2 regions of the Pseudomonas sp. p50(2008) genome follow, and region 2 is predicted to be linked to the other one. Evidence: predicted binding sites of a transcription regulator. Region 2 holds the regulator's gene; the other holds the start of a gene.
What was found. Region 2 encodes FliA, which starts transcription of late flagellar genes. Its sites were predicted from a motif close to CTAAAGTTTNNNNNNNNNNNGCCGNTAA; they were not measured.
Positions count from the first base shown of each region.

Region 1: H7698_RS06840 (methyl-accepting chemotaxis protein) is a predicted target of FliA. The motif match lies at 3,863-3,890, and genes of this name have one in related genera.

Region 1 covers NZ_JACMYF010000002.1:391,001-407,156, forward strand. The annotation lists gene H7698_RS06825 (putative bifunctional diguanylate cyclase/phosphodiesterase) at 1-1,227, shown strand, start outside; gene H7698_RS06830 (NorM family multidrug efflux MATE transporter) at 1,336-2,733, opposite strand; gene H7698_RS06835 (LysR substrate-binding domain-containing protein) at 2,892-3,812, shown strand; gene H7698_RS06840 (methyl-accepting chemotaxis protein) at 3,998-5,974, shown strand; gene H7698_RS06845 (YifB family Mg chelatase-like AAA ATPase) at 6,104-7,597, opposite strand; gene H7698_RS06850 (hypothetical protein) at 7,773-7,943, opposite strand; gene H7698_RS06855 (BRO-N domain-containing protein) at 8,349-8,876, opposite strand; gene H7698_RS06860 (accessory factor UbiK family protein) at 9,258-9,518, opposite strand; gene glnK (P-II family nitrogen regulator) at 9,936-10,274, shown strand; gene H7698_RS06870 (ammonium transporter) at 10,314-11,651, shown strand; gene H7698_RS06875 (secondary thiamine-phosphate synthase enzyme YjbQ) at 11,863-12,288, shown strand; gene sutA (transcriptional regulator SutA) at 12,391-12,714, shown strand; gene H7698_RS06885 (HAD family hydrolase) at 12,893-13,603, opposite strand; gene xerC (tyrosine recombinase XerC) at 13,600-14,499, opposite strand; gene H7698_RS06895 (DUF484 family protein) at 14,502-15,227, opposite strand; gene dapF (diaminopimelate epimerase) at 15,241-16,071, opposite strand; gene lysA (diaminopimelate decarboxylase) at 16,076-16,156, opposite strand, start outside.
Region 2 covers NZ_JACMYF010000001.1:880,943-895,391, reverse strand. The annotation lists gene flhB (flagellar biosynthesis protein FlhB) at 1-609, shown strand, start outside; gene flhA (flagellar biosynthesis protein FlhA) at 935-3,064, shown strand; gene flhF (flagellar biosynthesis protein FlhF) at 3,076-4,401, shown strand; gene fleN (flagellar synthesis regulator FleN) at 4,518-5,348, shown strand; gene fliA (RNA polymerase sigma factor FliA) at 5,345-6,085, shown strand; gene H7698_RS03995 (chemotaxis response regulator CheY) at 6,251-6,622, shown strand; gene H7698_RS03990 (protein phosphatase CheZ) at 6,645-7,433, shown strand; gene H7698_RS03985 (chemotaxis protein CheA) at 7,455-9,689, shown strand; gene H7698_RS03980 (protein-glutamate methylesterase/protein-glutamine glutaminase) at 9,739-10,872, shown strand; gene H7698_RS03975 (flagellar motor protein) at 10,872-11,612, shown strand; gene motD (flagellar motor protein MotD) at 11,628-12,521, shown strand; gene H7698_RS03965 (ParA family protein) at 12,565-13,353, shown strand; gene H7698_RS03960 (CheW domain-containing protein) at 13,398-14,273, shown strand; gene H7698_RS03955 (chemotaxis protein CheW) at 14,348-14,449, shown strand, end outside.

The sequences.
Region 1 (16,156 bases), on a different contig from region 2:
GACGGCCGTGGCCTGGCGCTCGGTCACCTGGATCTCGACAACTTTCGCCATGCCAACGACGCCCTTGGCCATCAGGCTGGCGACCGGTTGATCCTGCAAGTCGTCGCGCGATTGAAAAGCCAGCTTGAAGCCGGTGATCAGCTGGCGCGGCTGGGCAGCGATGAATTTGCCTTGCTGATCGACACCCGTCGCGCCCCTCAACGCGCGGAATGGATGGCGGAACGAATCACTGAAGCCCTGGCCGAGCCCTATTGGGTTGACGGCGAAAGCCTGTTGATCGGTTCCAGCCTGGGCATTGCCCACGCCCGGGCCCAGGCCGGCGCCGATCCGCTGATGTGGCATGCCCACATCGCGATGCAGCAGGCCAAGAGCACGCAGGGCTGCACCTTCCACATCTTCAACGAACGCATCAACCGCAATGCTCGCAGCATGGCCGACCTCGAAAGCGAGCTGCGCCGGGCGTTGCGTCGGGATGAACTGGAGCTGCATTACCAACCCAGGCTGAATCTCGAAGACGGGCAAATCGTCGGCCTCGAAGCCTTGGTGCGCTGGCGGCATGCCGAGCGTGGCTTATTGCCTCCGAGCGAATTTGTCCCGCTGGCCGAGCAAAGCGGTTTGATTGTGCCGCTGGGTTACTGGGTTATTTCCCGTGCGTTGCGTGACATGCAGGCGCTGCGCGAGCGCGGTCTGCCGGCGTTGCACATGGCGATCAACCTGTCATTCCGGCAGTTTCAGGACAGCCAGCTGCTGCCGACATTGAGTCGCTTGATCGTCGAGCGCGGCGTCGAGGCGCAGTGGCTGGAGTTCGAGTTGACCGAAACGGCAGTCATGCGCCGCAGCGATCTGGTGAAGCAGACCATGGATGCCCTCGGGCGCCTGGGTGTGCGCTTCTCACTGGATGATTTCGGGACCGGATTTTCGTCGTTCGTGCACCTCAACAGCCTGCCGATTGCCTTGCTGAAGGTCGACAAAAGCTTTGTCGGTGGAATGGAAGAGCGTGAGGAAAATCGCAAACTGGTCCACGCGATGATCAACCTCGCGCATAACCTCAACCTGGAAGTGGTTGCAGAAGGGGTGGAAACCGCGGCACAGCTGGATCTGTTGCGCGGGTTTGGTTGCGATCAGGTGCAGGGATACCTGATCAGCAAGCCGCTGCCGTTGGCGGAACTGGTTGAGTATTTGACGTTTGGTTCGAGCCAGCAGCCTGCATTGGAAGTCGTGAGTTAGCCGATAATCAACTGTGGGGGCGAGCCTGCTCGCGATAGCGATGTATCAGTGGCATTGATGTTAACTGATACGACCTCATCGCGAGCAGGCTCGCTCCTACAGGAAACTTCAGTCAGGCTGGGCGATCTGGAAACTTTCCGCCGAAGACGGCTCCCGCCGGATCATCCGCTTCATCTTCCATTCAAACGCCAGCGTCAGACCCACCGCCGCGCAAGCCAGGCCCAGCGCCAAACCCCACCAGACTCCCGTCGGCCCCCAGTCCAAATGGAAGGCCATCCACCAAGCGGCCGGTGCACCGATCAGCCAATAGCAACCCAGTCCGACAAGGAATGTAGTCTTGGCGTCCTTGAGCCCACGGATGCAGCCCATGGCAATGGTTTGCGTACCGTCGAACAGCTCGAACCACGCCGCCACCGCCAGCAGACTCACGGCGAGCTCAATGACCGGGCGAAACGCCGGGTCGTTGTGGTCCAGAAACAAACCAATCAACTGATTTGGCAGTAGCCAGAACACCATCGCGAAACCCAGCATCGCTATCGCTCCGAAGGCCAGGCCGACCCTGCCTGCCAACCGCGCATCCAGCAGTTGCCCCGCGCCGTAATGCTGGCCGATGCGCATGGTGATCGCATAGGAGAGTCCCGCCGGAATCATGAACGCCACCGAAACGATTTGCAGCGCGATCTGATGCGCCCCCAATTGCGTGCTTCCCATCGTGCCCATGCACAGCGCGGCAAAGGCAAATAGCCCGACTTCCACCGCATAGGTGCCGCCAATGGGCAGGCCCAGGCGCCAAAGCTCTTTGAGGTACTGACGATTGGGCCGCGACAGGCCCGCGCGCAACGGATAAGCGTCGTACGCGGGATGCCGGCGGATGTGCAACGCGAGTGCCACTGCCATGAGGTTGGCGACAATGGCCGTGACCAGTCCGATCCCGACCAGGCCCAATTTCGGCAAGCCAAACATGCCGGTGATCAACGCATAGTTGAGCAGGAAGTTAGCGACCGTACCGGCGAGGCTGATGACCATGACGGGCGTCGCCCGGCCGATCGCACTGGTGAAACCGCGCAGGGCCATGAAGCTCAGATAGCCGGGCAGGGCGAACGGCAGGATCAACAGAAACTGCCCAGCCATCTGGACGTTGGTTTCGGTCTGACCGAACAGCAACAACACCGGCTTGAGGTTCCACAACAGCAAGCCCGCCACCAGCGCCATCAACCACGCCAGCCACAACCCCGCCTGGGTCAGTCGCGCCGCCCCAACGGTATCGCCTGCACCTTTGCGGATAGATACCAGGGTGCCGACCGCAGCAATTACACCGATGCAGAAAAACGCCACGAAGGAATAGGCCGCCGCCCCCAGACCGCCGCCGGCCAGCGCCTCGGGGCTGAGGCGGGCCATCATCAACGTATCGGTAAGAACCATCAGCATGTGCGCCAACTGTGAGGCAATCAACGGCCCCGCCAGCCGCAGAATGGCCCAGAGTTCAACACGTGCTGGATGCTTCATGATCATCACGCTCAATTTTCAAGGGGAACAGTAGACCGTCGATTCTCGGCGCTCTCAGGGGATTGCACAAAGGGATAAAAAGGATGGGTCGCATGATTCAAACTCATGCAGAATAGTTTGCGTCTGGTTCATGTTGCGCAGTTGCAGGAGCGTTCCCGATGTCCCGTCGTCTTCCTCCCTTGTATGCCCTTCGCGCATTCGAAGCAGCAGCGCGCCACAGTTCGTTCACCCGAGCCGCAGAAGAGCTGTCGATCACGCAGAGCGCTGTCAGTCGGCACATTCGTACGCTCGAAGAGCATTTTGCCTGTCGACTGTTTCACCGCAGTGGCCGAAACCTGCAGTTGACCGAATCAGCCCGTTTGCTATTGCCGGGGATTCGCGAAGGCTTCACTGCGCTTGAACGGGCGTGCAATACCTTGCGCGCGGAAGACGACGTCTTGCGCATGAAGGCCCCCTCGACCTTGACGATGCGCTGGCTGTTGGCACGACTGAGTCGCTTCCGTCACCTGCAACCGGGCAATGAAGTGCAGCTGACCAGCGCCTGGATGGACGTCGACTCGGTGGATTTCAACGACGAGCCCTTCGACTGCGCCGTATTGCTGAGCAACGGGCATTTCCCGCCTGACTGGGAGGCGAGCTACCTGTTTCCGGAAGAGTTGATCCCGGTCGGCGCGCCGAACCTTTTGAACGATCAACCCTGGGATGTCACGCGCCTGGCCAACACTGAATTGCTGCACCCGACCCCGGATCGTCGCGACTGGCGCAACTGGCTGGAACGCATGGATATGGCCGATCAGGTGTCGCTCAAGGGTGGGCAGGTGTTCGATACGCTGGAGCTGGGCATGATCGCCGCTGCGCGCGGGTACGGTGTGTCGATGGGCGATCTGCTGATGGTGGCCGAGGATGTGGCGCAAGGGCGCCTGAGTTTGCCGTGGCCGACGGCTGTCGCCAGCGGTGAGAAATATTACCTGGTCTGGCCGAAAACCCGCCCCGGCGGCGAACGAATGCGCCGACTCAGTGATTTCCTGCAAGGCGAAGTTCGGGCAATGGAGTTGCCCGATGTCGAGCATTTGAGCTGAATCGATAGAGCCGTCGCAATGACGGCTTTGAGCTATCTCCCGGTGAATCACTCAAGTATTCAGCTTTGCCGCCGAAAGTCTGCAGGTGGAACCTTCGTGCAGGTTCGACCGAATTCCCATTATTAGAAATTTTGCTGAGTGTGCGTCGCGATCAGGATGATCCGGTCACTCGGCCAGGAGCAGTCATGTCTCAACCTCGTGCCCGGATCGCCTCACAACTGGGGCTAGCGCTGGCCGTGATACTGGCGGTGGTCATCAGCGGCAGTACGCTGTTCGCGTTGCGCTCGCTGGATACAGCCAACCTCGCCACCCGCGAAGAACATCTGGCCAGTGAAGCCCGGCTGCTGGCCGATCAGTTGAGCACCTTCCACGGTACGTTGCGCGAAAGCACCCAGCGCCTCAGCGGATTGTTCGAAAAGCGTTTCAGCGTCGGCCTTAGCCTGCATCCTGATGAGCCGGTGACAGTGGCCGGCGTACAGACTCCCGGCCTGCACCTGGGCAGCGAAGTGCTGAACAACAACTTCAGCGAAGTGGACGAGTTCAAGCAAATGACCGCCGGCGTCGCCACGTTGTTCGTGCGCAACGGCGATGACTTTATCCGCGTCAGTACGTCCCTGAGCAAACAGGACGGCACGCGGGCCATCGGTACGCTGCTCGATCACGCGCATCCGGCTTATGCACGCCTGATGGCGGGGCAGAGCTACGTCGGTCGTGCCTTGCTCTTCGAACGGTCCTACATGACGCAGTACACCCCCGTACGTGACAGTGGCGGCAAGGTCATCGCCGTGCTGTTTGTAGGATTCGATTACACCGATGCGCAGAATGCGCAATTTGCCAACCTCAAGCGTTTCCGTATTGGTCAAACCGGCTCGTTGGCGTTGCTGGATGAGCAGGGCAAGTGGCTGGTGCCGATCGCTGGCGTGCAAGCGCTGGATCAGGCCGTTCCGGCCATCCTTGCACTGTCCAAGACACCGGGAACGGGCGATTTCTGGAGCGACAAGTCCGAAGCGTTCTACAGCGTGGCGGTGCCGTTTGAGGGCGGCCCCTGGTCGGTGGTCGCGAGCATGCCGAAAGCTGAAATCAACGCGGTGACCTGGAGCGTCGGGATTCGATTGGCAATTGGCAGCCTGCTGGCCATGTTGATTGCGGTGGGTTCGGCAGTCTGGCTGTTGCGTAGCAAGCTCGCGCCGCTGGGCGATCTGGTGCGTCAGGCCGAAGCCTTGGGTGCAGGTGACTTGAGCGTGCGCCTGAACGTGTCGAGCCACGACGAAATCGGTCAGTTGGCCCGGGCTTTCAATCAGATGAGTCAGGCACTGTCGACCATGGTGGAACACATCCGCAAAGCCTCGGAAGAGGTCAACAGGCGCGCACAGGCGTTGTCCGGGTTATCTGGCGGCGCATACGAAGGAATGGAGCAGCAGTCGGGTGAAATCACCAGCATGGCCGGTGCTGTGGAGGAGTTCAGTGCGACCTCGTTGAACATTGCCGACAACATGGGCAGCACCGAGCGCCTGGCTCAAGAGAACGCACAACAAACGCGGATCGGTCGTACATCGATGGAGGAAGCGTCCTCGTCTCTGGAACAGATCGCTGGCGCACTGAACAGCACCGCGACCGTGATCAACACCCTGGGTCAGCGTTCGCAGGAAATCGGCGGCATCGTCGGGGTAATTACTTCGATTGCCGAACAGACCAACCTGCTGGCGCTGAACGCGGCGATCGAAGCTGCCCGTGCCGGTGAGCAGGGCCGTGGATTCGCGGTGGTGGCGGATGAGGTTCGCAATCTGGCTTCGCGTACGCGTCAGGCCACGGATGAAATATCGGTGATGATCCAAAGCATCCAGCAAGAGACGGGCAACGCCATCAGCACCATGGAGCAGGGCAATGTGCTGATGCAGGAGGGCTTGTCACGTAACGCCAATGTCGCCACGGCGCTGGCGCGGATCGATGAGCAGAGCCGCTCGGCGGGTCAGCAGTTTGCCGCCATCACGACGGCGACCCAGGAGCAGAGCAGCACGGCAACGTTGCTGAGTAGCAATTTGCAAAGCATTGCGTTGGCGAACAGTGAGCAGCGCGAAGTGGTGTCGAACCTGGCTGTGACGGCTAAAGAGTTGGAAAGCCTGGCAGCGGAGTTGCGTTCCGAGGTTGACCGGTTTCGGTGAGTCGTCTCTGAGATCGCCATCGCGAGCAGGCTCACTCCCACAAGGTGTGCGCCGTTCGCAAATCTTGCAAACAACACAAACCCTGTGGGAGTGAGCCTGCTCGCGATGGGGACGACTCGGTTTCGGCATTTACTGAGTGGCCGGCCGATACTGCAACGCTTCCGCCAAATGCCCCCGTGTAATCTCATCGACCTGCTCAAGGTCCGCCAACGTGCGCGCTACCTTCAACAACCGATGGGCCGAACGCAGCGACAATGTCAGCCGTTCGCAGGCAGATTCCAGCCAGTGTTCATCCGCTGTGGATAACGTGCAGTGAGCGCGCAAACCCGGCAGATCGAGGAACGCATTCGCGCAGCCCTGACGCTTGTGCTGTCGCTCCCGAGCTTCGGCAACCAGAGCGGCCGCCGTTGCGGTGTCATCGCCTGGTTTAGGTGCTGGATTCAGCGCGGTGGCTTCCCGGGCGACGGTCAGGTGCAGGTCGATACGATCCAGCAGCGGGCCTGACAATTTGTTGCGATAGCGTTGAATCATGTCCGGCGTGCAGGAGCAGCGGCCCGTGGGCTCGCCAAGATATCCACAGGGGCAAGGATTCATCGCCGCCACCAATTGGAAGCGAGCCGGAAACCTCACCCGGTCTTTGGCCCGGGAGATCACGATATGTCCCGACTCCAGCGGCTCCCTCAGCACTTCCAATACTTTGCGATCAAACTCGGGAAGTTCGTCCAGAAACAGTACGCCGTGATGGGCGAGGGTGATTTCGCCGGGTTGCGGTTTCGAGCCGCCGCCGACCAATGCAGGGCCGGAAGCCGAGTGATGGGGCTGCCGGAACGGGCGCTGTGGCCAGTGACTCAAGGGGACGCAACTGACCACCGACTTGATGGCCGCGACTTCCAGTGCTTCGCTCTCGGCCAGCGGTGGCAGCAAGCCTGGCAGGCGGCTCGCGAGCAACGTCTTCCCCGTCCCCGGAGGTCCGCTGAATAACAGGTTATGCGCACCCGCCGCGGCAATCAGCAAGGCACGCTTGGCCGCCATTTGGCCCTGCACCTCGTTTAAATCCGGGTAGGGCCTGCTGGCATGCATTAAGCCATCTGAAACGTAAGGCGCAATGGGCAGGTGCCCATTGAAATGCGAAACGGCTTCCAGCAGGTGATCCACCGCGATCACCTTCAACCCTGACGCCAGACAGGCCTCCTCGGCATTCGCCCGCGGCACCATCAACGAACGACCGGCCTTGCGCGCCGCCAGTGCTGCCGGTAGCACGCCTCGCACGGCCCTTACTGCCCCCGACAGCGCCAACTCTCCCAGACACTCGATGTCATCCAGTGTGAGCGCCGGCACCTGGACACTGGCCGAAAGAATCCCCAAGGCAATCGCCAGATCAAACCGTCCGCCATCTTTGGGAAGATCCGCCGGCGCGAGATTCAGCGTGATGCGCCGCGCCGGAAATTGCAGCCCTGAATTGATGATCGCGCTGCGTACACGGTCCTTGCTTTCCTTCACCGCTGCCTCAGGCAAGCCGACCATTGTCAGTGATGGCAAGCCATTGGCGAGGTGGACTTCGACGGTAACGGCAGGTGCTTCCACGCCAACCTGGGCACGGCTGTGGACGATGGAGAGGGACATGGTCGTTCCTTGAGCTGACAGAGGACCGCTTCCTGCGGCTTTTCAAGGGTAGTCGCGAGTAGATGGTTTAGCCTGTTGGCGCAGGCGTCAAACTTTCGCAGGATGTTGCGATTGTTGGTGAGCTATGTGGATCCGAAAAAAAACCGCCTCTCGGCGGTTTATTTAGGTATCACGGTCAGGCTCGTGCACCTGCCAGCAAGCCATCAGGTTCAAGCTCTTTGCCATACATTGCTGCTACTTTGAAAAAGCGATGTTGGCTGGTAGAAACGCTCCCGGCCAAACGGAGCGCCTCGGCATGATAGTCAGCAATCATTAGCGGCTTCGCTTTTTGCTTTTTACGTTTCATAGACATCTCGCATGCCTGGATGAGTAGATTGATCTTATTGGTCGTCTATAGAAATGACAAGGCGGTTGGTCTTGTCAAAAATGATTCCAAGTTTTTGATAATAGGAGATGGCACCCGGGTCGGGTTCTTGCACCTCGATCTCAACGCAACCGAGCATCAGACTTGAATATCTGATTGCGGAGTTCTGTGCCTTTTCCCTTTCTTCTCATCGCGTTTGTACTATTAAGGTCGAGCCAAAAAAGGTAGCGGACGTAGGTATGGTCACGTAATCAGTTGCAGGAGTTGGCTAATGTAGGACCGTGCCGAGATCAATGAAGGGCGTCAGAGCGTGGCGGGTGAACTTGGGTTTGGTTATGGAAAAGGACTACGTCTTTTACGGGAAAACGTAGTCGTTGAAAGTGAGTGTCAAAACGATTGCAGCGCCCGCGAAGCTCGCTTCCACCACGGCGTAAGGAGTGCCGGCCTTGGTGCCGTGCGATCAGGCAGTACGTGCGGCACGTCTTGTAATCGAATCCACGGCTGGTTGTTCCAGTGCAGCAGGCTCAATGACATCCCCGGCCAATTGATCAGGCTTAGTTGCGGGCGTTCTGTTGAGGTCGGTTGCTCTGCGTCTCGGAGTGCTGGCACCACGTCGTGGGTGAGCCATTCGCGCAGGCTTCGGTATTCGGGGCAGTAGTGGTAGACGAGCAGTGCGTAGACGCCGGATTCGCTGATCAGCAGGGTGTTTTCCAGGCTGCCGTGGATGAGCGTTCGAGCGGATTGGTGTTGGTCCGGGTCGAGTTTTCGAAGGGTGCGCTCGTCGATGTAGAGGCGGATGAGGCGGCCCAAGTCGCGGGCGCTGAACCAGGGTTGGTTTTCGAGTAGAAGGGCGTGGAGGTGGAGTTTGTGGCGGGTGAAGACGTGCGGGGTTAGATAATCGTCATTGCAATTCATTGATACAGCTCCTTTTGCCTAAAGGGCTGCCAGTAATTGTCGCCAAACAATTGGGTGGCAGTTGTGCGCGGGTTGGCGAGCCGGAGCAAAAGGAACCCGGCAGACCCGAAGGTCTCCCACGCACAACCGCCATGACTCGAGTCGATGGTCGTCGCGCTCCTTAAACTTCCAGGTCGCCAAACCCAGTGCTGAACATTCAGCAGTGGGTGAGCTTAGGAACCGGAGTTGTGCGGCGCAATCGGACGGCGGATGAGAATTTTGTAGGACGTTGCCGGGATGTTTGCAGGCTTCAAGATCAAAAGATCGCAGCCTGCGGCAGCTCCTACAGGTCGTGCTGACCTTCAATCGCGGGCAAGCCCGCTCCCACAGGGTTTGAAGCGTTTATTCGGCTGGCGGGGTTAGCTTCGCTTCCATCTCGGCGACTTTCGCCTCAAGGCTTTCCAGCCGTGCACGGGTGCGTGCGAGTACGACCATCTGACTATCAAACTCTTCCCGGCTCACCAGGTCCAGCTTGCTGAAGCCGCTCTGCAACAACGCCTTGAACTGGCTTTCGATTTCGCTTTTCGGCAGCGGGGTGTCGCCGCTGAAGAGGCGGGAGGCGGTGCCTGTCAGGGCGTCGAGGAAGTCTTTAGGCGCGAGCATGGGAAAGGTCCTGGAAACAATGGCGGGCAGTGTATCACGCAGTGTCTATAGTCAATCTCGATGGCAGGGATGCACGCTTTTCGCGCATGCGGACGGACGGCAGCGCACCGTTGTTGTGCGTATACAGCGGGCCATTCGGGTGAAGTGGTCGGTCGTCGAGGCCAATGGATTGAATTCAGTGGTTTTTGTGGAGATGGCAAGCTTTCTGCTTAGTGCCTAGTGACCCATGCACTGATGCAGTCGCTGTGACGAATGCAGTGCGCCGAGCGGAACGGGGAAGTGTTTCGTCAGGAGCGGTTAACTGGCGTCGGACGGGCAGGTAAGGCCGACGATGCGTTACAAAGCCAGGCACTGCGCTTAGACTTGAGTCGGGTTTGTTTTCCTGGGGCAAGTCCACCAATTCGGGAGAGAGTTTTCATGAAGCTAGTCACTGCCATCATCAAGCCGTTCAAACTGGACGACGTGCGCGAGTCGCTGTCCGAGATCGGCGTGCAGGGCATTACCGTTACTGAAGTCAAAGGCTTCGGTCGGCAGAAGGGTCACACCGAGCTGTATCGCGGCGCGGAATACGTGGTCGATTTCCTGCCAAAGGTGAAGATCGACGTCGCCATTGACGACAAGGATCTTGATCGGGTTATCGAAGCGATAACCAAGGCAGCCAACACCGGCAAGATCGGTGACGGCAAGATCTTCGTGGTTAATCTGGAACAGGCGATTCGCATCCGTACCGGCGAAACCGATACCGACGCAATCTAAAAAAGCCGCCACAAACCCAACGCCCCAGGAGAAAACAATATGACTCTGCGTAAATTCGCAGGGCTAGGAGCCCTGTTGTCCCTCGTAATGCCCAGCCTGGCTATGGCGGCAGACGAAGTGGCGGCCCCAGTCCTCAACTCCGGCGACACCGCCTGGATGTTGACCTCGACAGCCCTCGTGCTGTTCATGACCATTCCCGGCCTCGCGCTGTTCTACGGTGGCATGGTTCGGTCCAAAAACATTCTTTCCGTGATGATGCAGTGCTTCGCCATTACCGGTCTGATCAGCATTCTGTGGGTCATTTATGGCTACAGCATTGCGTTCGACACTACCGGCATGGAGCAGGGCGTCGTCAACTTCAACTCGTTCTTTGGCGGCATGGGCAAGGCGTTCCTCGCCGGTGTCACGCCATCGAGCCTGACCGGTCCTGCGGCACTGTTTCCTGAGGCGGTGTTCATCACCTTCCAGATGACCTTCGCCATCATTACCCCTGCGTTGATCGTCGGTGCTTTCGCCGAGCGGATGAAGTTCTCCGCCATGCTGATCTTCATGGGCATCTGGTTCACCCTGGTTTATGCGCCGATCGCGCACATGGTCTGGTCCGGTAACGGTGGCCTGATGTGGGACTGGGGCGTGCTGGACTTCGCTGGCGGCACCGTTGTGCACATCAACGCCGGTGTGGCTGGTCTGATTTGCTGCCTGGTACTGGGCAAGCGCAAAGGCTTCCCGACCACGCCAATGGCTCCGCACAACCTCGGTTACACGCTGATGGGTGCTGCAATGCTGTGGGTAGGCTGGTTCGGTTTCAACGCCGGCTCTGCTGCTGCAGCAAACGGCACTGCAGGTATGGCGATGCTGGTCACCCAGATCGCAACCGCTGCCGCTGCATTGGGCTGGATGTTCGCTGAGTGGATTACTCACGGCAAACCAAGTGCTCTGGGTATTGCATCGGGTGTTGTGGCCGGTCTGGTTGCAATTACCCCTGCCGCTGGCACCGTGGGCCCGATGGGTGCACTGGTGATTGGTCTGGCAGCGGGCGTCGTGTGCTTCTTCTGCGCGACCACGCTGAAACGCAAACTCGGTTATGACGATTCCCTGGACGCATTTGGCGTACACGGCATCGGCGGTATCCTCGGCGCGATCCTGACCGGTGTGTTTGCCGCACCGTCCCTGGGTGGTTTCGGCACTGTGACCGACATTGCCGCACAAGTCTGGATTCAGTGCAAAGGCGTCGGCTTCACGGTGATCTACACCGCGATCGTCACCTTCATCATCCTCAAGGTCCTGGATGCCGTCATGGGTCTGCGCGTGACCGAGGAAGAGGAAGCGGTCGGTCTCGATCTGGCACTTCACAACGAACGCGGCTACAACTTGTAAGTACGCGCAAAAAAATGCCCGGTTCGCCGGGCATTTTTTTGTCCGGGATTTGTCATTGAAGGTGAGGCTGAAAGGTTTTTTCTGTCAGCTTTCGACACCTTTTCAACAGGCAATTTTGTACGGCCAATCGCTTACAACGTTGAAGGAATATTAGGGCCTTTGTTTTTTCCCAGAGCGCGCTAGAATGCGCCCCGAACGTGCGGAGAACTGTATGTGGCAACAGACTCTGATTACCTTGCGGGCAAGGCCCCGAGGCTTTCATCTGGTAACGGACGAGTTACTCGCCGGCTTGCCTGAACTCAAGGCATGTCGGGTCGGTCTGTTGCACTTGTGGCTGCAGCATACCTCGGCGTCGTTGACCATCAACGAGAACGCCGATCCGGCGGTACGTCGCGACTTCGAACGATTTTTCAATCGTCTGATCCCACAAGGAACAGACGGCTATGAGCATAACGACGAAGGCCTGGACGACCTCCCGGCGCACTTCAAGGCCAGCGTACTTGGCTGTCAGCTCAGTTTGCCGATTTCGGCAGGCCGACTGGCGTTGGGCACCTGGCAAGGCGTTTATCTGGGCGAGCACCGTGATCATGGCGGTGCCCGTAAAGTCCTTGCCACCTTGCACGGTGAAGGGGCATAAGCCGTTGGTCACCAATGGCGGTGGAATTTTTTCTGGCAGCCGTCGACAGACGGTGAAGCTGGGCTATAACTAATCTGCTTTTCGCAAGTCATGAGGTAGAACATGAGCGACGATGATCTGGAAAACGACGACCTCGAAGTAGGCGACGACGACGAAACCGAAGAAGGTCTGGAAGCAGCGGCGGAAGACGTCGCTGAAGACGATGGCGGTGAAACGCCCGTTCCGACCGCCAAAGGCAAAGCCAAGGCTGCGGTTTCGGTCGATGAGCTGCCGAGCGTCGAAGCGAAGAATAAAGAGCGCGATGCGCTTGCGCGGGCAATGGAAGAGTTCCTGGCCAAGGGCGGCAAGGTGCAGGAAGTGGAGGCCAATGTGGTCGCCGATCCTCCCAAGAAGCCTGATAACAAGTACGGCAGCCGGCCTATCTAAGCGTCTGCCCTTGCTTGCTGAAAAAGCCCGCCGTCGCTGCGGGCTTTTTCATGGGTTAAACAAAGATCCCCTGTAGGAGTGAGCCTGCTCGCGATTGCGGTGTGTCAGGCAACATAAATGCTGAATGTCACACCGCAATCGCGAGCAGGCTCACTCCTACAAGGGGATATCGGTGATATCAGGACGGGTGTCGGGAGTTCCAGCGAGCCAGCAACGCCGGCAATTCGGTCAGGCTGCGAATTTCGGCATCAGGCGAGTGATCGGCCTCCCAGATTTTACCCGCCGGATTAAACCAGATCGCCCGCAAGCCAGCCCGCTGTGCCCCCGCGATGTCATCACCCGGATGATCACCGATGTGCACCGCCGTCTCAGCCGTGGCGCCACCGCGCTGCAAGGCTTCATGAAATAACCGGGCATCGGGTTTGGCGATGCCGATGTCTTCGGCGCACAACGCGAACTTGAAGTAGTCCGCCAGCCCTAAACGACGCACGTCAGCGTTGCCATTGGTGACCACGCCGAGAGCGTAATGGTTGGCCAGCAGTTCCAGGGTGGGTTGCACCTCAGGGAAGATTTCCAGCTGGTGCCGGGCATGCAGGAACACTTCAAAACTCTGATCGGCCAGTTCAGACGCCTCTGCGTGAGGGTAGCCGGCTTCTTCCAGCGCCTGGAACAACACGCGTCGACGCAGGGCACTGATGCGGTGCTTGAGGTTTGGCTCGATGCTCAGGATGCGTTCGCGAATGGCCCACAGATGTTCCACCGGCACCGCGCCCAGGTTGGGCGCATGATCGGTGAGCCAGGTGCGCAGTATCGCTTCAGCGCTGATGATCACCGGGGCGGTGTCCCAGAGCGTGTCGTCGAGGTCGAAGGTGATCAGTTGGAGAGTCATGAATCATCGCCCTTAATGCGTTTGGCCCGTGGATGGGCACTGTCGTAGACCGTCGCCAGGTGCTGGAAGTCCAGGTGGGTGTAGATCTGCGTCGTCTTGATGTCCGAATGGCCGAGCAATTCCTGCACCGCGCGCAAGTCCTGGGAGGACTCCAGCAAGTGGCTGGCAAAGGAATGTCGAAGCATGTGTGGGTGCAGGTTCTGCCCCAGCTCGCGTTCACCGGCGGCCTTGACCCGTACCTGAATCGCGCGCGGACCCAGGCGCCGACCTTGCTGGCTGACAAACACCGCATCGTCCGCCGGGTTGGTCATGGCCCGCAACGGGAGCCACAGCTCCAAGGCTTCGCGGGCTTTTTTACCCACTGGCAACAATCGCGTCTTGCTGCCCTTGCCCAGGACCTGAACCATGCCGTCAGCGAGGTCCAGCTGATCGAGATTGAGGCCGGTCAGCTCCGAAAGTCGCAGCCCGGAAGAATAGAACAGCTCCAGAATGGCCTGATCCCGACGCGCCAGGAAATCATCCTCCACCGCGCCTTCAAGCAGCTGTAGCGCGCGGTCAGTATCGAGGGTTTTGGGCAGACGGCGTTCACCCTTGGGCGGTGCCAGGCCGTTGGCCGGATCGTGGTCGCACAAGCCTTCGCGATTCAGATAATGGTACAGCCCGCGCACTGCGGACAGCAGTCGCGCCAGGCTGCGGGACGATTGGCCCTGAGCGTGCAAACGAGCGATCAAGCCGCGCAGGCGCTGGATGTCCAGGGCCGCCCAGCTGCCGATGTTCTGTTTGATGCACCAGCCCAGAACCTTGTCGAGGTCGCGGCGATAGGCATACAGCGTGTGAGGCGACACCTGCCGCTCACTGCGCAGGTGTTCGCAGTAAGCGTCCAGTTGCCGTTCCATGGTTAACGTACCGAGCGCAGGGAGTTGTTGACCCGTGGCAGCACGCGACCCATGACTTCAGCGATGTAGCTCAGGAACAGCGTACCCACGGAGCTCTTGTAGTGCTGTGGGTCGCGGCTGGCAATCGCGAGCACACCGTGGATGCCTTGATAGCTGATGGCGACGACGGCGGTGGAGCCGATCTGCTTGCGCTGTTCTTCACCGAACAGGAAGTCCAGCTCATGCTCGCGCAGGCTGCCGCTGACACTTTTGTCTTCCGAGAGCAGGCCGCCAATGGCTGTCTGCGCGTCGGCATGAGTGACCCAGCGGCCGACCGGCATCGGGTTGTCACCGAGCAGGATCAGGCTGACAAAGGGCACCTGGAAGTCCTGGCGCAAGCTGTCTTCGACGCTGATCACCACGTCTTCAAGGCTGTTGGCGTCCATCAGCGCGAGTATCAGGCGGCGGGTCTTGTCGAAGAGGCGATCGTTGTCGCGGGCGACGTCCATCAAATGCGAGAGGCGGTGACGCAACTCGATGTTGCGGTCGCGCAGGATGGTCATCTGGCGTTCGACCAGCGAGATGGTGTCCCCTCGCTGATGCGGAATGCGCAAGGACGGTAGCAGTTCTTCGTGCGCGACAAAAAAGTCCGGATGAGCCTCCAGGTACGCGGCAATCGCCGCCGCCTCAAGGCTTTCGGAAGGGGATTCGTCGGGCTGTAGGGCGGGAACCTGGGGTTTGTCGGTCATGGGTTTGACTCACTCAAAGACGTACTTGTCCTTCATAAACACGAACTGCCGGGCCGGTCATCATCACCGGTTGGCCAGGGCCTGCCCATTCAATGGACAGACGCCCGCCGGGCAGGTCGATCAATAGCGGCGAATCCATCCACCCCTGGCTGATCGCGGCCACTGCGGCCGCACACGCGCCGGTTCCGCAAGCCTGGGTTTCCCCGGCGCCACGTTCCCAGACACGCAGTTGTGCGCGGTTGCGGTCGATGACCTGGAGAAAACCGACATTGACCCGTGCCGGGAAGCGCGGGTGGTGTTCGATTTTCGGTCCCAGCTCATGCACCGGCGCATTGTTGATGTCGCTGACCCGCAGCACCGCATGGGGGTTACCCATGGACACGGCGGCCAGTTCGACCGGCGTGCCATCGACATCGATCTGGTAGCTCACGGCCTGTTCTGGCGCATCGAACGGGATGTCGGCCGGCACCAGGCGTGGCGCACCCATGTTCACACCAATCTGGCCGTCGCTGCGGATATCCAGTTCGATGATGCCGCTTTTGGTCTCGACGCGGATCTGCCGTTTCGCGGTCAGGCGCTTGTCGAGTACGAAGCGGGCGAAACAGCGCGCGCCGTTGCCGCACTGTTCCACTTCGGAGCCGTCTGAATTGAAGATCCGATAACGGAAATCCACATCCGGATTGCTCGGTGCTTCGACAATCAGCAATTGGTCAAAACCGATACCGGTGTGCCGATCGCCCCATTGCTTGGCATGCTTGGGCAGGATGTGCGCGTGCTGGCTGACCAGGTCGAGGACCATGAAGTCATTACCCAAGCCGTGCATCTTGGTAAAACGCAGCAGCATGGTTTTACTCCGGCAGCAGGCTTTCGCCAGCAAACAACTCGGCTACCGTCTCACGGCGACGCACTTCGAATGCCTGATCACCGTC
Region 2 (14,449 bases):
GAGCCGCTGGACATGGCCATCATTCACAGCCTGCAAGTCGTCGGCTGGAGCTCATTGTGGATGGCCTGCGGCCTGATCATCATCGCCGCGGTGGACGTGCCGTTTCAGCTCTGGGAAAGCGCCAAGAAACTGAAGATGACCAAGCAGGAAATCCGCGACGAACACAAGGATCAAGAGGGGCGACCAGAGGTTAAACAACGGATTCGCCAACTGCAGCGGGACATGTCCCAGCGCCGGATGATGGCAGCGATCCCCGATGCTGACGTAGTCATCACCAACCCGACCCACTACGCCGTGGCGCTCAAGTACGACCCGGACAAGGGCGGGGCGCCGATGCTGGTGGCCAAGGGCAGTGATTTCCTGGCGTTGAAAATGCGTGAAATTGCCGTGGCCAATAATGTGCTGTTACTGGAGTCGCCGGCGCTGGCGCGGTCGATTTATTACTCCACGGAGCTGGAGCAGGAAATCCCCGGCGGCCTCTATCTGGCCGTTGCGCAAGTGCTGGCGTACGTCTACCAGATTCGCCAGTACCGCGCGGGCAAGGGTAAACGCCCGGATCCGCTGAAGGAAGATTTGCCGATTCCGCCGGATTTGCGTCGCGATTCCTGACAGGTACGCCTGTAGCAGCTGCCCGGCCTGCGAGGCTGCGTGCGAGGACGAAGTCCTTGCCAGGGATTAAACCACTGCTACGCATCCGCAGGCAGAATCGATAGGTTCGGTACGCATTAAGTGTCGAGCCAGATACTTACTTTTACCTCCTGTCTGGTGCTCTGGGTTCATGCGTTGGGTTTGCTGAGGTCCGGCCATGCAACAAAGATCCTCCGATAACCCCCTCTGTTTAAACCCCCCGCAAAAGTTGGAAGGCTTCTTGCAGTAGCCGCTCTGCGCCTGCTTCTGGCGTCAAAAGTTTGCTTTAAGGGACGGGGAAAAACCGGTGGATCGCTCTCAGTTACTCAACACTGCTCGCACAAACGTTGCCGATCTAAGTCGGGGCAATCTGGGCGTGCCGTTGTTGCTGCTGGTCATGCTGGCGATGATGATGTTGCCGATCCCGCCGTTCCTGCTGGACGTGTTCTTCACGTTCAACATTGCGCTGTCGATCGTCGTTCTGCTGGTGTGCGTGTACGCCTTGCGGCCACTGGATTTCGCGGTGTTCCCCACCATCCTGTTGGTGGCAACGTTGTTGCGGCTGGCATTGAACGTCGCTTCGACGCGGGTGGTGATGCTGCACGGTCAGGACGGTCATGCCTCCGCGGGCAAGGTGATCCAGGCGTTCGGTGAGGTGGTGATCGGCGGCAACTACGTGGTGGGTATCGTGGTTTTCGCCATCTTGATGATCATCAACTTCGTCGTGGTGACCAAAGGTGCCGGGCGGATTTCCGAGGTGAGCGCGCGATTCACCCTCGACGCAATGCCCGGCAAGCAAATGGCCATCGACGCCGATTTGAACGCCGGGCTGATCGATCAGAACCAGGCGAAAATGCGCCGTACGGAAGTGGCCCAGGAGGCTGAGTTCTACGGTTCCATGGACGGTGCCAGCAAATTCGTTCGTGGCGACGCCATCGCCGGCCTGCTGATTTTGTTCATCAACCTGATCGGCGGCATGGCGGTCGGTATCTTCCAGCACGGCATGACCTTCGGCGATGCCGGTAAGGTTTATGCGCTGCTGACCATCGGTGACGGTTTGGTGGCGCAATTGCCATCACTGCTGCTGTCCACTGCCGCGGCAATCATGGTGACCCGTGCTTCCGGTTCGGAAGACATGGGCAAGCAGATCAATCGTCAGATGTTTGCCTCGCCCAAGGCGTTGGCGGTGGCAGCGGGTTTGATGGCGGTGATGGGCCTGGTGCCCGGCATGCCGCACTTCTCCTTCCTCAGCATGGCCGCAGTAGCGGCTGGCGGGGCTTACCTGTTCTGGAAAAAGCAAAACACCGTCAAGGTTCAGGCCCTGCAAGAGGTGGCGCGTCAGCAGGAGCTGCTGCCATCGCCGGCCCGTGCACAGGAAACCAAGGAGCTTGGCTGGGATGACGTCACCCCGATCGACATGATTGGTCTGGAAGTCGGCTATCGCCTGATTCCGTTGGTGGACCGCAACCAGGGTGGTCAGCTGCTGGCGCGGATCAAGGGCGTGCGTAAGAAGCTGTCCCAGGATCTGGGCTTTCTGATGCCGACTGTGCATATACGTGACAACCTCGACCTTGCACCGAGTGCCTATCGTCTGACCCTTATGGGGGTCATTCTGGCCGAGGCAGAGATTTACCCGGATCGGGAGCTCGCCATCAACCCCGGTCAGGTCTATGGGACACTCAACGGCATCACCGCCAAAGATCCGGCTTTTGGACTTGAGGCCGTCTGGATTGAAGTCAGTCAACGTGCCCAGGCTCAGTCTCTTGGTTACACTGTGGTCGATGCCAGTACAGTGGTGGCAACCCACTTGAACCAGATTCTGTACAAGCACTCCAGTGAGCTGATCGGGCACGAGGAAGTGCAGCAACTCATGCAATTGCTGGCCAAAAGCTCGCCGAAACTGGCAGAAGAGCTGGTGCCGGGCGTGGTGTCGCTGTCGCAGTTGCTCAAAGTCTTGCAAGCGCTGTTGGCCGAACAAGTGCCGGTACGGGACATTCGCAGCATTGCCGAGGCCATCGCCAACAATGCGGCGAAGAGTCAAGATACCGCCGCTCTGGTGGCCGCCGTACGCGTCGGCGTATCCCGTGCAATCGTCCAAAGCATTGTAGGCACTGACTCCGAGCTGCCAGTTATCACGCTGGAGCCAAGGTTGGAACAGATATTGCTCAATAGTCTTCAGAAGGCAGGGCAAGGCTCGGAAGAGGGTGTTCTGCTGGAGCCAAGCATGGCTGAGAAACTGCAACGCTCGTTGATCGACGCGGCGCAGCGTCAGGAAATGCAAGGTCAACCGGTGATTCTGCTGGTAGCCGGTCCGGTTCGCGCGATGCTCTCGCGATTTGGCCGACTGGCAGTCCCGGGTTTGCATGTGTTGGCGTATCAGGAAATTCCTGACAACAAGCAAGTGACCATCGTTGCGACAGTAGGGCCCAACGGCTGAGGTAGTGGTTTATGCAAGTTAAGCGTTTTTTCGCCGCCGATATGCGTCAGGCCATGAAACTGGTTCGCGATGAGCTGGGCGCCGATGCGGCCATCATTGGCAACCGCCGGATCGCCGGTGGCGTAGAGCTGACGGCTGCCCTGGATTACAAACTGTCGGCGCTGGCGCCACGTGTTCCGAACATGGAACTTGAAGACGAGTTGCGCAAGACCCAATCGCGGATCGTCACCGCCCAGGCCGAACTGAGCCTGCGCAGCGAGGGCGAGAGCGAGAAAAGCACCAATCGCCAATTGTTCGCCGGCCTGCCGTTGACTGCCGCCGAACCGCTGATCGAACCGACTTATACAGAACCTCCACGACCTGCCCCGGCGCCTGCTGCGACGGGCGGCGTCGACCCGCGCGCGTTCGACTCGATGCGGTTCGAGCTCAACAGCCTGCGCGAACTGATGGAAGTACAGCTTGGGTCCTTAGCCTGGAACCAATTGCAGGGCAGCCGCCCGGCGCAGGCCAACCTGTGGCGTCGTCTGCAGCGTATCGGCCTCTCCGGCCCGTTGTCCCGTGATCTGCTGGCGATGATCACTGGCATCGACGAGCCACGTCAGGCCTGGCGCATGTTGCTGGCACACCTGGCGCGCATGATTGCCACACCGGAAATCGAGCCGCTGGAAGAGGGCGGTGTCATTGCCATGGTCGGCCCTGCCGGCATGGGTAAAACCACGACCCTGGCCAAGCTCGCCGCGCGTTACGTGCTCAAGTACGGCGCGCAAAACATCGCGCTGGTGAGCATGGACAGCTACCGTATCGGTGCCCAGGAACAGCTCAAGACCCTTGGCCGCATCCTCAATGTCCCGGTCACTCACGTCGACCCGGGTCAGTCGCTGGTGCAGGCGCTGGATCCTTTGCTGCGCAAACGCGTGGTGCTGATCGATACCGCAGGCCTTCAGGCCAGCGATCCGGCACTGCGCATGCAGCTGGAAAGTCTGGCCGGGCGTGGCATCAAATCGAAAAATTATCTGGTTCTGGCAACCACCAGCCAGAAACAGGTTCTAACCGCCGCTTATCACAGTTACAAGCGCTGCGGGCTCGCCGGCTGCATCCTGACTAAACTGGATGAAACGGCAAGTCTGGGCGAGGTGTTGAGCCTGGCCATCAGTCATGAATTGCCGGTGGCCTATCTGACCGATGGCCCGCGGATTCCGGATGATTTGCATCTGCCGCGTCGTCATCAGCTGGTCAGTCGCGCGGTCAGCGTGCAAATGCAGGAAGAACCCAGCGAAGAAGCCATGGCTGACATGTTCGCTGATATTTACCACAGCCCGACCAAGCAGGTTAGCTGAGGTATTAATGAATAGTTTTTGTACCTACATCGATGGTCTGCCATGCATTGTTCCGTTTGTGAACGCGCAGCCAGTAATGTGGCCTCCGTCTATGCAAGACAAGGTAAAGAAATAACATGGGCAGCATGCATCCCGTACAGGTTATCGCGGTGACCGGCGGCAAAGGTGGCGTCGGGAAAACTAACGTGTCAGTGAACTTGTCCCTGGCTCTAGCAGAGCTCGGCCGGCGCGTCATGCTTCTGGACGCCGACCTCGGACTGGCTAACGTCGACGTTCTACTCGGACTGACACCCAAACGTACCCTGGCCGACGTGATCGAAGGCCGCTGCGAGCTACGCGACGTTCTGTTGCAAGGCCCGGGCGGGATTCGTATCGTTCCGGCCGCGTCCGGCACACAGAGCATGGTTCATCTGACCCCGGCGCAACACGCCGGCCTGATCCAGGCCTTCAGCGATATCGGCGACAACCTCGACGTGCTCGTGATCGACACGGCGGCGGGCATCGGCGATTCGGTTGTCAGTTTCGTCCGCGCCGCTCAGGAAGTCCTCCTGGTGGTCTGCGATGAGCCGACCTCGATCACCGACGCCTACGCCCTGATCAAACTGCTCAACCGTGATTACGGCATGAACCGTTTCCGTGTCCTGGCCAACATGGCCCAGAGCCCGCAAGAAGGTCGCAACCTGTTCGCCAAGTTGACCAAGGTCACGGATCGCTTCCTCGACGTCGCCTTACAATACGTCGGTGCGGTGCCGTACGACGAAAGCGTGCGCAAGGCCGTGCAGAAGCAGCGCGCCGTGTATGAAGCATTCCCGCGCTCCAAGTGTTCGCTGGCCTTCAAGGCCATCGCGCAAAAGGTCGACACCTGGCCATTGCCTGCCAACCCGCGTGGGCATCTGGAGTTCTTCGTGGAGCGCCTCGTGCAACAAACTGCAGGACCCGTGCTATGACCGCCAGTGGCTATAACCTCTATAAAAAATCGGCCCGTGATGCGCAGTACGAGCTGATCGAGCGTTACGCGCCACTGGTAAAACGGATTGCCTACCACTTGCTGGCGCGTCTGCCGGCCAGTGTCCAGGTCGAAGACCTGATCCAGGCCGGCATGATCGGCCTGCTTGAAGTGTCGACCAAATACGACGCCAGCAAAGGCGCGAGTTTCGAGACGTACGCGGGCATACGAATCCGCGGCGCGATGCTCGATGAAGTACGCAAAGGGGACTGGGCGCCACGTTCGGTCCACCGAAATACCCGAATGGTCAGCGACGCCATTCGCTCGATTGAAGCTAAAACCGGTCGCGACGCTAAAGATCACGAAGTTGCGGCCGAACTCCAATTGAGTCTCGACGATTATTACGGGATTTTGAACGACACCCTGGGCAGCCGGTTATTCAGTTTCGACGATCTGTTGCAAGACGGCGAACACGAAGGGCTGCACGAGGATGGCGCCAGTGCTCATCTCGAACCGTCGCGCGATCTGGAAGATGAACGCTTCCAGGCAGCGCTGGCGGACGCGATTGCCAATTTGCCGGAGCGTGAGCGACTGGTGTTGGCGCTGTACTACGACGAAGAGCTCAACCTCAAGGAAATCGGTGAGGTCCTGGGGGTTAGCGAATCGCGGGTCAGCCAGTTACACAGCCAGTGCGCGGCCCGTTTGCGGGGGCGTTTGGGGGAGTGGCGAGCGCGCTGAAGGCAGTGTGGGGACACTGCGAACGAGGCTGGTGGGTTCTGTACGCACCGGTCTCGATCTGCTGTGCTCCAGACAGTCATCGAATGCTTTGCCGGATTGAATGAAATGGCGTGTCCAGGTGCTGGACGCGTTTAAGACTGCTTGGAGGTCGAATTGGACAAGAACATGAAAATCCTCATCGTTGATGACTTCTCAACGATGCGGCGGATCATAAAAAACCTGTTGCGTGACCTTGGGTTCACCAACACGGTCGAGGCTGACGATGGCACCACTGCCATTCCGGTCCTCAACAGCGGCAGCATCGACTTTCTGGTAACGGACTGGAACATGCCGGGCATGACCGGTATCGATCTGCTGCGCCACGTGCGCGCCGATGAAAGGCTCAAGCATCTTCCGGTGCTGATGGTTACCGCTGAAGCCAAGCGCGAGCAGATCATCGAAGCAGCCCAGGCCGGTGTAAACGGCTATGTGGTCAAGCCCTTCACGGCCCAGGCGTTAAAAGAAAAAATCGAAAAGATTTTCGAACGCATTGGTTGAGCAACTGCGCCACGGGGGAGCTATGGAGCAAAATGAAATTTCACAGGGCGATTTCGAATCGACCCTGAAAAAACATGCGGTCGAATTGGTCGAAAGCCTTGAAAAAGGCAAGTTCGGCGACGCAGTACAACTGATCCATGAGCTCAACCAGACCCGTGATCGCGGCCTGTACCAGGAAGTGGGCAAGCTCACTCGCGAGTTGCATAGCGCGATCGTCAATTTCCAGATTGACCCGAACATGCCACAGGCCGAGGAAGTCTCGCAGATCACGGACGCGACCGAACGTCTGGGGTATGTGGTCAAGCTGACCGAAGCGGCGGCCAACCGCACAATGGATCTCGTTGAAAACGCCACGCCGCTGGTCACCAGCCTGGGCAATGAAGCCGAGGCGCTGAGCGCGGATTGGGGAAGGTTCATGCGCCGTGAAGTCGGTGCCGAGGAGTTCCGCGAACTCGCCCGGCGCGTAGACGGTTTTCTCACACGCAGCAGCGAAGACAACCGCGTCGTAACGAGCAACCTCAACGATATTCTGCTCGCTCAGGATTACCAGGACCTCACCGGTCAGGTCATCAAGCGCGTGACTCAATTGGTCACCGAAGTTGAAAGCAACCTGCTCAAGCTCGTGCTGATGGCCAGTCAGGTGGACCGCTTTGCGGGCATCGAACATGACCGTCAAGCGATGCTGGCTGAAAAAGATCCACAAAAACATCTCTCTCAGGGTGAAGGTCCGCAGATTCATGCCGATAAAAGAGAAGACGTTGTGTCCGGTCAGGACGATGTGGACGATTTGCTATCCAGCCTTGGATTTTAGACCTGTAGGAGCACCCCATTAATGAGCTTCGGCGCCGATGAAGAGATCCTTCAGGATTTCCTGGTTGAGGCCGGCGAGATTCTAGAGCTACTGTCCGAACAGCTGGTCGAGCTTGAAAGTCGACCGGATGATGCGGACTTGCTCAATGCAATTTTTCGCGGTTTTCACACTGTAAAAGGGGGCGCCGGCTTCCTCCAGCTCAACGAGTTGGTGGAGTGCTGTCACATCGCCGAGAACGTCTTCGACATCCTGCGCAAGGGTGAACGTCGCGTCGACTCGGAATTGATGGACGTGGTTCTCGAAGCACTGGACGCGGTGAACGGCATGTTCACTGAAGTCCGCGAGCGCAGCCCGATCACGGCTGCCACGCCTGAACTGCTGGCGGCACTGGCCCGTCTGGCTGAACCGCAGTCGTCCGACGAAGCGGTGCCGGTTGTCGACGTGGCACCGGTTGCTGAAAGCGATTCAGGTGACATTACCGACAACGAATTCGAACAGCTGCTGGACTCCCTGAATGCCGTCAAGGCGCAGGCCGAGGCCGCGCCTGTTGTTCCGGCACCTGTCAGCAACGCTGGCGCGACCAGCGATGAAATCACCGATGCCGAGTTCGAGTCATTGCTCGATCAGTTGCACGGTAAAGGCCAGTTCGCCGTCGATGCCGTGGTTCCACCAGCGGCTCCCCCTGCGCCCGCGGCTCCTAAAGCGGCAGGCGATAGTTCCGATATCACCGACGAAGAATTTGAAGCACTGCTGGACCAGCTCCACGGCAAGGGCAACTTTGCGGTCGAAGCGCTGGAGTCGGCGATTGCTTCGGCGCCTGTGCCGGCCGCTCCGTCTGCCGCCGCAGTGGGCAGTGATCTGATCTCCGATCACGAGTTCGAAGCGCTGCTCGACGAATTGCACGGCAAAGGCAAGTTCACTGAAGTCGGTACCGCTACCGGCGCCAGTGCATCGGTCGCCACGCCGGTCGCCAAGGCTGCAGCCCCCAAGCCGGTTGCCAAAGCTCCCGAGCCAAAAGCCGAAGTCGCGAAGGCCGCTCCTGCTCGAGCTCAAGCTGCTCCGCCGGCGGATAAGCCCGCCAGCGAAGCCGAGACCACCGTGCGGGTCGATACCGCGCGTCTCGATGAAATCATGAACATGGTTGGCGAACTGGTACTGGTGCGTAACCGCCTGGTCCGACTCGGCGCCAACAGCGCCGATGAGGCCATGTCCAAGGCGGTGTCGAACCTCGATGTGGTCACCGCTGACCTGCAAACCGCGGTCATGAAGACCCGGATGCAACCGATCAAGAAAGTCTTCGGGCGTTTCCCGCGCCTGGTTCGCGACCTGGCTCGCCAGCTCAAGAAAGAGATCAACCTGGAACTGGTTGGCGAAGAAACCGACCTCGACAAGAACCTCGTCGAGGCCCTGGCCGATCCGCTGGTCCACTTGGTGCGCAACGCCGTCGACCACGGTATCGAATCGCCGGAAGAACGCGAAGCATCGGGCAAGTCCCGGGGCGGCAAAGTGATCCTGGCGGCGGAGCAGGAAGGCGACCATATCCTGCTGTCGATCTCCGATGACGGCAAAGGCATGGACCCTAATGTCCTGCGTTCCATCGCGGTAAAGCGCGGTGTGATGGACAAGGATGCGGCCGATCGCCTGAGCGACACCGAGTGCTACAACCTGATTTTCGCGCCGGGATTCTCGACCAAAACCGAGATCTCCGACGTGTCGGGCCGTGGCGTGGGAATGGACGTGGTGAAAACCAAGATTTCCCAGCTCAACGGTTCGATCAACATCTACTCGGCCAAGGGCCAGGGTTCGAAGATTGTCATCAAGGTCCCATTGACCCTGGCGATCATGCCGACGCTGATGGTCATGTTGGGCAATCAGGCGTTCGCCTTCCCGTTGGTGAACGTCAACGAGATCTTCCATCTCGACCTGTCGCGCACCAACGTGGTCGACGGTCAGGAGGTGGTGATCGTGCGCGACAAGGCACTGCCACTGTTCTACCTCAAGCGCTGGCTGGTCGCTTCCGCCGCTCATGAAGAGCAGCGCGAGGGCCACGTGGTGATCCTCTCGGTAGGTACACAGCGAATCGGCTTCGTCGTCGATCAGCTGGTGGGCCAGGAAGAAGTGGTCATCAAGCCATTGGGCAAAATGCTCCAGGGAACCCCGGGCATGTCGGGCGCCACCATCACTGGTGACGGTCGCATTGCGCTGATTCTCGATGTCCCGAGCATGCTCAAGCGTTACGCCACACGGCGTATTTGATTCTGGTGGAGCGGGGCGACTGAGCCTCGCTCCGTCTAACGGAGTGTTTATGGCAGTCAAAGTCCTGGTGGTGGATGATTCGGGTTTTTTCCGCCGCCGCGTCTCGGAAATTCTTTCAGCGGATCCGAACATCCAGGTCGTCGGTACGGCGACCAACGGAAAAGAGGCGATCGACCAGGCGCTGGCCCTCAAGCCAGACGTGATCACCATGGACTACGAGATGCCAATGATGGACGGCATCACGGCAGTGCGGCACATCATGCAACGCTGCCCGACGCCGGTGTTGATGTTCTCCTCGCTGACGCACGAAGGCGCCCGGGTCACCCTGGATGCACTCGACGCTGGCGCGGTGGATTTCCTGCCGAAAAACTTCGAGGACATCTCGCGTAATCCGGACAAGGTCAAGCAACTGCTGTGCGAGAAGATCCATACCATCTCGCGCAGTAATCGCCGTGCCGCCACCTACAGCGCGCCAGCCCCCGTCGTCGCTCCCGTTGCGCCAACTGCGCCTTCGAGCGTGGGTAGTTACGGCAGCAGTGCGCCTGCACGTCCGGCACCGATTCCAATTCGTACTCCCGCACCGGCATCGTCTGCGCCGTCGTCGCCCGCACCCAAACGCAAAGCCTACAAACTGGTCGCCATCGGCACGTCCACTGGCGGGCCGGTGGCCTTGCAGCGCGTCTTGACCCAATTGCCGGCCAGCTTCCCGGCACCCATCGTGTTGATTCAGCACATGCCCGCCGCGTTCACCAAGGCGTTCGCCGAGCGTCTGGACAAGCTTTGCCGCATCACCGTCAAGGAAGCAGAGGATGGCGACATCCTGCGTCCGGGCCTGGCGTTGTTGGCACCGGGCGGCAAGCAGATGATGATCGACGGCCGTGGCGCGGTGAAAATCCTCCCGGGTGACGAGCGTCTGAACTACAAGCCCTGTGTGGACATCACCTTCGGTTCTGCGGCCAAGTCCTACGGTGACAAAGTTCTGGCGGTGGTACTGACCGGCATGGGCGCCGATGGCCGTGAAGGGGCGCGCTTGCTTAAACAGGGTGGTAGCTCGATCTGGGCTCAGGATGAAGCCAGTTGCGTGATCTACGGCATGCCGATGGCCATCGTCAAAGCTGAACTCGCCGACGCGGTGTATGGCCTGGACGAAATTGGCAAGCACCTGGTCGAGGCGTGCATCTGATGGACGTTCTAAGCCTCATCGGGATCATCATGGCGTTCGTTGCCATCATTGGCGGCAACTACCTTGAAGGCGGCCACCTCGGCGCGCTGGCTAACGGCCCGGCGGCGTTGATCGTCATCGGCGGCACCGTCGGTGCGGCGCTGTTGCAGTCGCCGATGAGTGCCTTCAAGCGTGCCATGCAGATTCTGGTCTGGATTCTTTTTCCGCCTCGCGTGGACCTGGCCGGCGGCGTTGATCGCGTCGTCAACTGGAGCCTGACCGCTCGCAAGGAAGGCTTGCTCGGACTGGAAGGGGTGGCCGATGCCGAGCCGGACAATTATTCGCGCAAGGGCCTGCAACTGCTGGTGGATGGGGCCGAACCGGAAGCCATTCGCAGCATCCTGGAAGTGGATTTCTACACCCAGGAAAGCCGAGATATAGAAGCCGCCAAGGTCTTCGAAAGCATGGGTGGCTACGCGCCGACCATCGGCATTATCGGCGCCGTCATGGGCCTGATCCACGTCATGGGCAACCTGGCCGATCCGTCGCAACTGGGCAGCGGCATTGCCGTCGCCTTCGTCGCCACCATTTACGGCGTGGCCAGTGCCAACCTGGTGTTGCTGCCGATCGCTGCGAAACTCAAGGCCATCGCCTTAAGACAGTCGCGTTATCGCGAAATGTTGCTTGAAGGCATTCTGTCGATCGCCGAAGGTGAAAACCCTCGCTCTATCGAGTTGAAGCTTCAGGGCTTCATGGATTGATGGGAGACATGGACGATGGCTCGTCGCCGACAACCTGAAGAACACGTAAACCATGAACGCTGGCTCGTTTCCTACGCCGACTTCATTACGTTGCTGTTCGCGTTCTTCGTGGTCATGTACTCGATCTCTTCAATTAACGAAGGCAAGTACAAGGTGATTTCCGAGGCGTTGATCGGCGTCTTCAACGATGCCGACCGGTCCCTGAAACCCATCCCTATCGGCGATGAACGGCCCAGGTCAGTGACCCCGGCCAAGCCGCTGGTCAAGGACAGCGAGCAGGTCGACGCCGGTATCGCTCAAGCCGCCAACGATCCGCTGAAAAGCATCGCCGATGACATCAGTGCGGCGTTCGGCGATCTGATCAGCTCCAATCAGATGACCGTGCGTGGCAACGAGTTGTGGATCGAGATCGAACTCAACTCCAGCCTGTTGTTTGGCAGCGGCGACGCCATGCCCAGCGACGTGGCCTTCAGCATCATCGACAAGGTCGGGGTGATCCTGAAGCCGTTCGATAACCCGATTCATGTTGAAGGTTTTACCGACGATCAACCGATCCGTACCGCGCAATACCCGACCAATTGGGAGCTGTCTTCCGCTCGGTCGGCGAGCATTGTGCGCATGCTGGCGATGCAGGGCGTGAACCCGGGTCGCCTGGCCTCGGTGGGTTATGGCGAATTCCAGCCGGTGGCCAACAACGCTACGGCAGAGGGGCGTGCGCGCAACCGTCGCGTGGTCTTGGTGGTTTCACGAAATCTTGATGTACGTCGCAGCCTCACCAGCACCGGAACCGCCAATGCACAGCCGGATGCCGCATTGAAGCGGGCTGGCACACAAACTGCACCTGCACCGGTCAAGCCGCCGGGACGAGAGAGCGCCGTCAATTCTCCGTCACCCGCATTAATACGCTGAGCTATTTCTCGGTCGGCATTTTCGGCCGGGAGGAACAATCTGAATGAGAGTCTGGGCAGTCGCCAATCAAAAGGGTGGTGTTGGTAAAACCACTTCCTCCATTGCTTTAGCCGGGTTGCTGGCCGAGGCAGGCAAGCGCGTGGTCGTGGTCGATCTCGATCCCCACGGCTCTATGACCAGCTATTTCGGCTACGACCCCGACAGCCTGGAACACAGCTGCTACGACCTGTTCCTGCACAAGGGCAGCGTTCCGGCGGGGTTGCCTGGGCAACTGCTGTTACCGACCAGCCATGAGAGCATTTCGCTGTTGCCCTCAAGCACCGCACTGGCAACCCTTGAGCGTCAGTCGCCGGGGCAGAGTGGTTTGGGCCTGGTGATCGCCAAGAGTCTGGCGCAGCTGTGGCAGGACTTTGATTACGCCGTGATCGACAGCCCGCCGCTGCTGGGTGTGCTGATGGTCAATGCCCTTGCTGCCAGCCAGCAATTGGTGATTCCTGTGCAGACCGAGCATCTGGCCGTCAAAGGCCTTGAACGCATGGTCAACACCCTGGCGATGATCAACCGTTCACGCAAACAACCGCTGCCTTTCAGTATCGTGCCGACCTTGTTCGACCGCCGTACCCAGGCGTCCCTTGGCACACTGCGAGTGCTGCGCGACATGTACCCGGAAGAAATCTGGCAAGGCTATATCCCGGTCGATACACGTTTGCGCGACGCCAGCCGTGCCGGTCTGACGCCTTCACAGTTCGACGGCAAGAGCCGCGGTGTTCTCGCGTACCGCTCGTTGCTCAAACACCTGTTGGCGCAGCAACTTGTACCGGCGGTGGCCTGAATGAACCCAATCCCTGTAGGAGCTGCCGCAGTGGGGGTGTGTCAGTGAATCGGCCGGTCAAGCTCACGTCGCGCCCGCAAATGGCATTGCAGTCCTATCTGGACAGCTTGCTGCAGGATGCGACCGAAGAGTTGCCTGCGCAGGTCGAAGCGCTCGCCGACGTCATCGAGGTTGTCGAAGCTGTCGAGGTTGAAGCTGCGCTGGATGAGTTCCAGGCCGCCGTGCTCGAAGAACAGGCCCGCGATGCGCAGCCATCCACTGCCGTTTCCGAACCAGAGGTAAAAAAAGCGCCGGTGATGGTCGTCGAAGCACTGGCTCCGGTTCTGGCACCCGTATCGACCATCGCCCCGCTTCTACAAACCCTGGTGCCACCGGTCGTCGAGGTCCACCTGCCGCCCGGCACTACGCCACCACCTGTGGCATCCGACGGTCGCCCATCCTGGGCTGCCGAGCCATTCGAATGCCTGTTGTTCGATGTCGCCGGATTGACACTGGCCGTGCCGCTGGTGTGCCTGGGTTCGATCTACTCGCTGGAAGGTCACGAACTGACACCGCTGTTCGGTCAGCCAGAGTGGTTCCTCGGCATATTGCCGAGCCAGGCCGGCAATCTGAAAGTCCTCGATACCGCGCGTTGGGTGATGCCCGACCGCTATCGCGACGATTTCCGCCAGGGCTTGCAGTACGTGATTTCGGTTCAGGGGTACGAATGGGGACTGGCCGTGCATCAGGTCAGTCGCTCGTTGCGCCTGGACCCGAATGAAATCAAATGGCGCAGCAACCGGGGCCAGCGCCCCTGGCTGGCCGGAACAGTGATTGAACACATGTGTGCGTTGCTCGATGTCTCCGAACTGGCCGAACTGATCGCCAGCGGTGGAGCCAAGCACATGGGCGGGAAAAAGCCCGCTCACAAACCGACATAACAAACAGGTGACGGTCCATCAAGGGCCGCTGCACGGAACACACACCGCCAGGGCGGTTTTTTGAGGGTCAGGGTATGAATGACAAGGCAACAGCTGCAAAGGGTTCCGAAGATCCGATCCTGCAATGGGTAACCTTCAAGCTGGACAATGAAACCTACGGCATCAACGTGATGCGC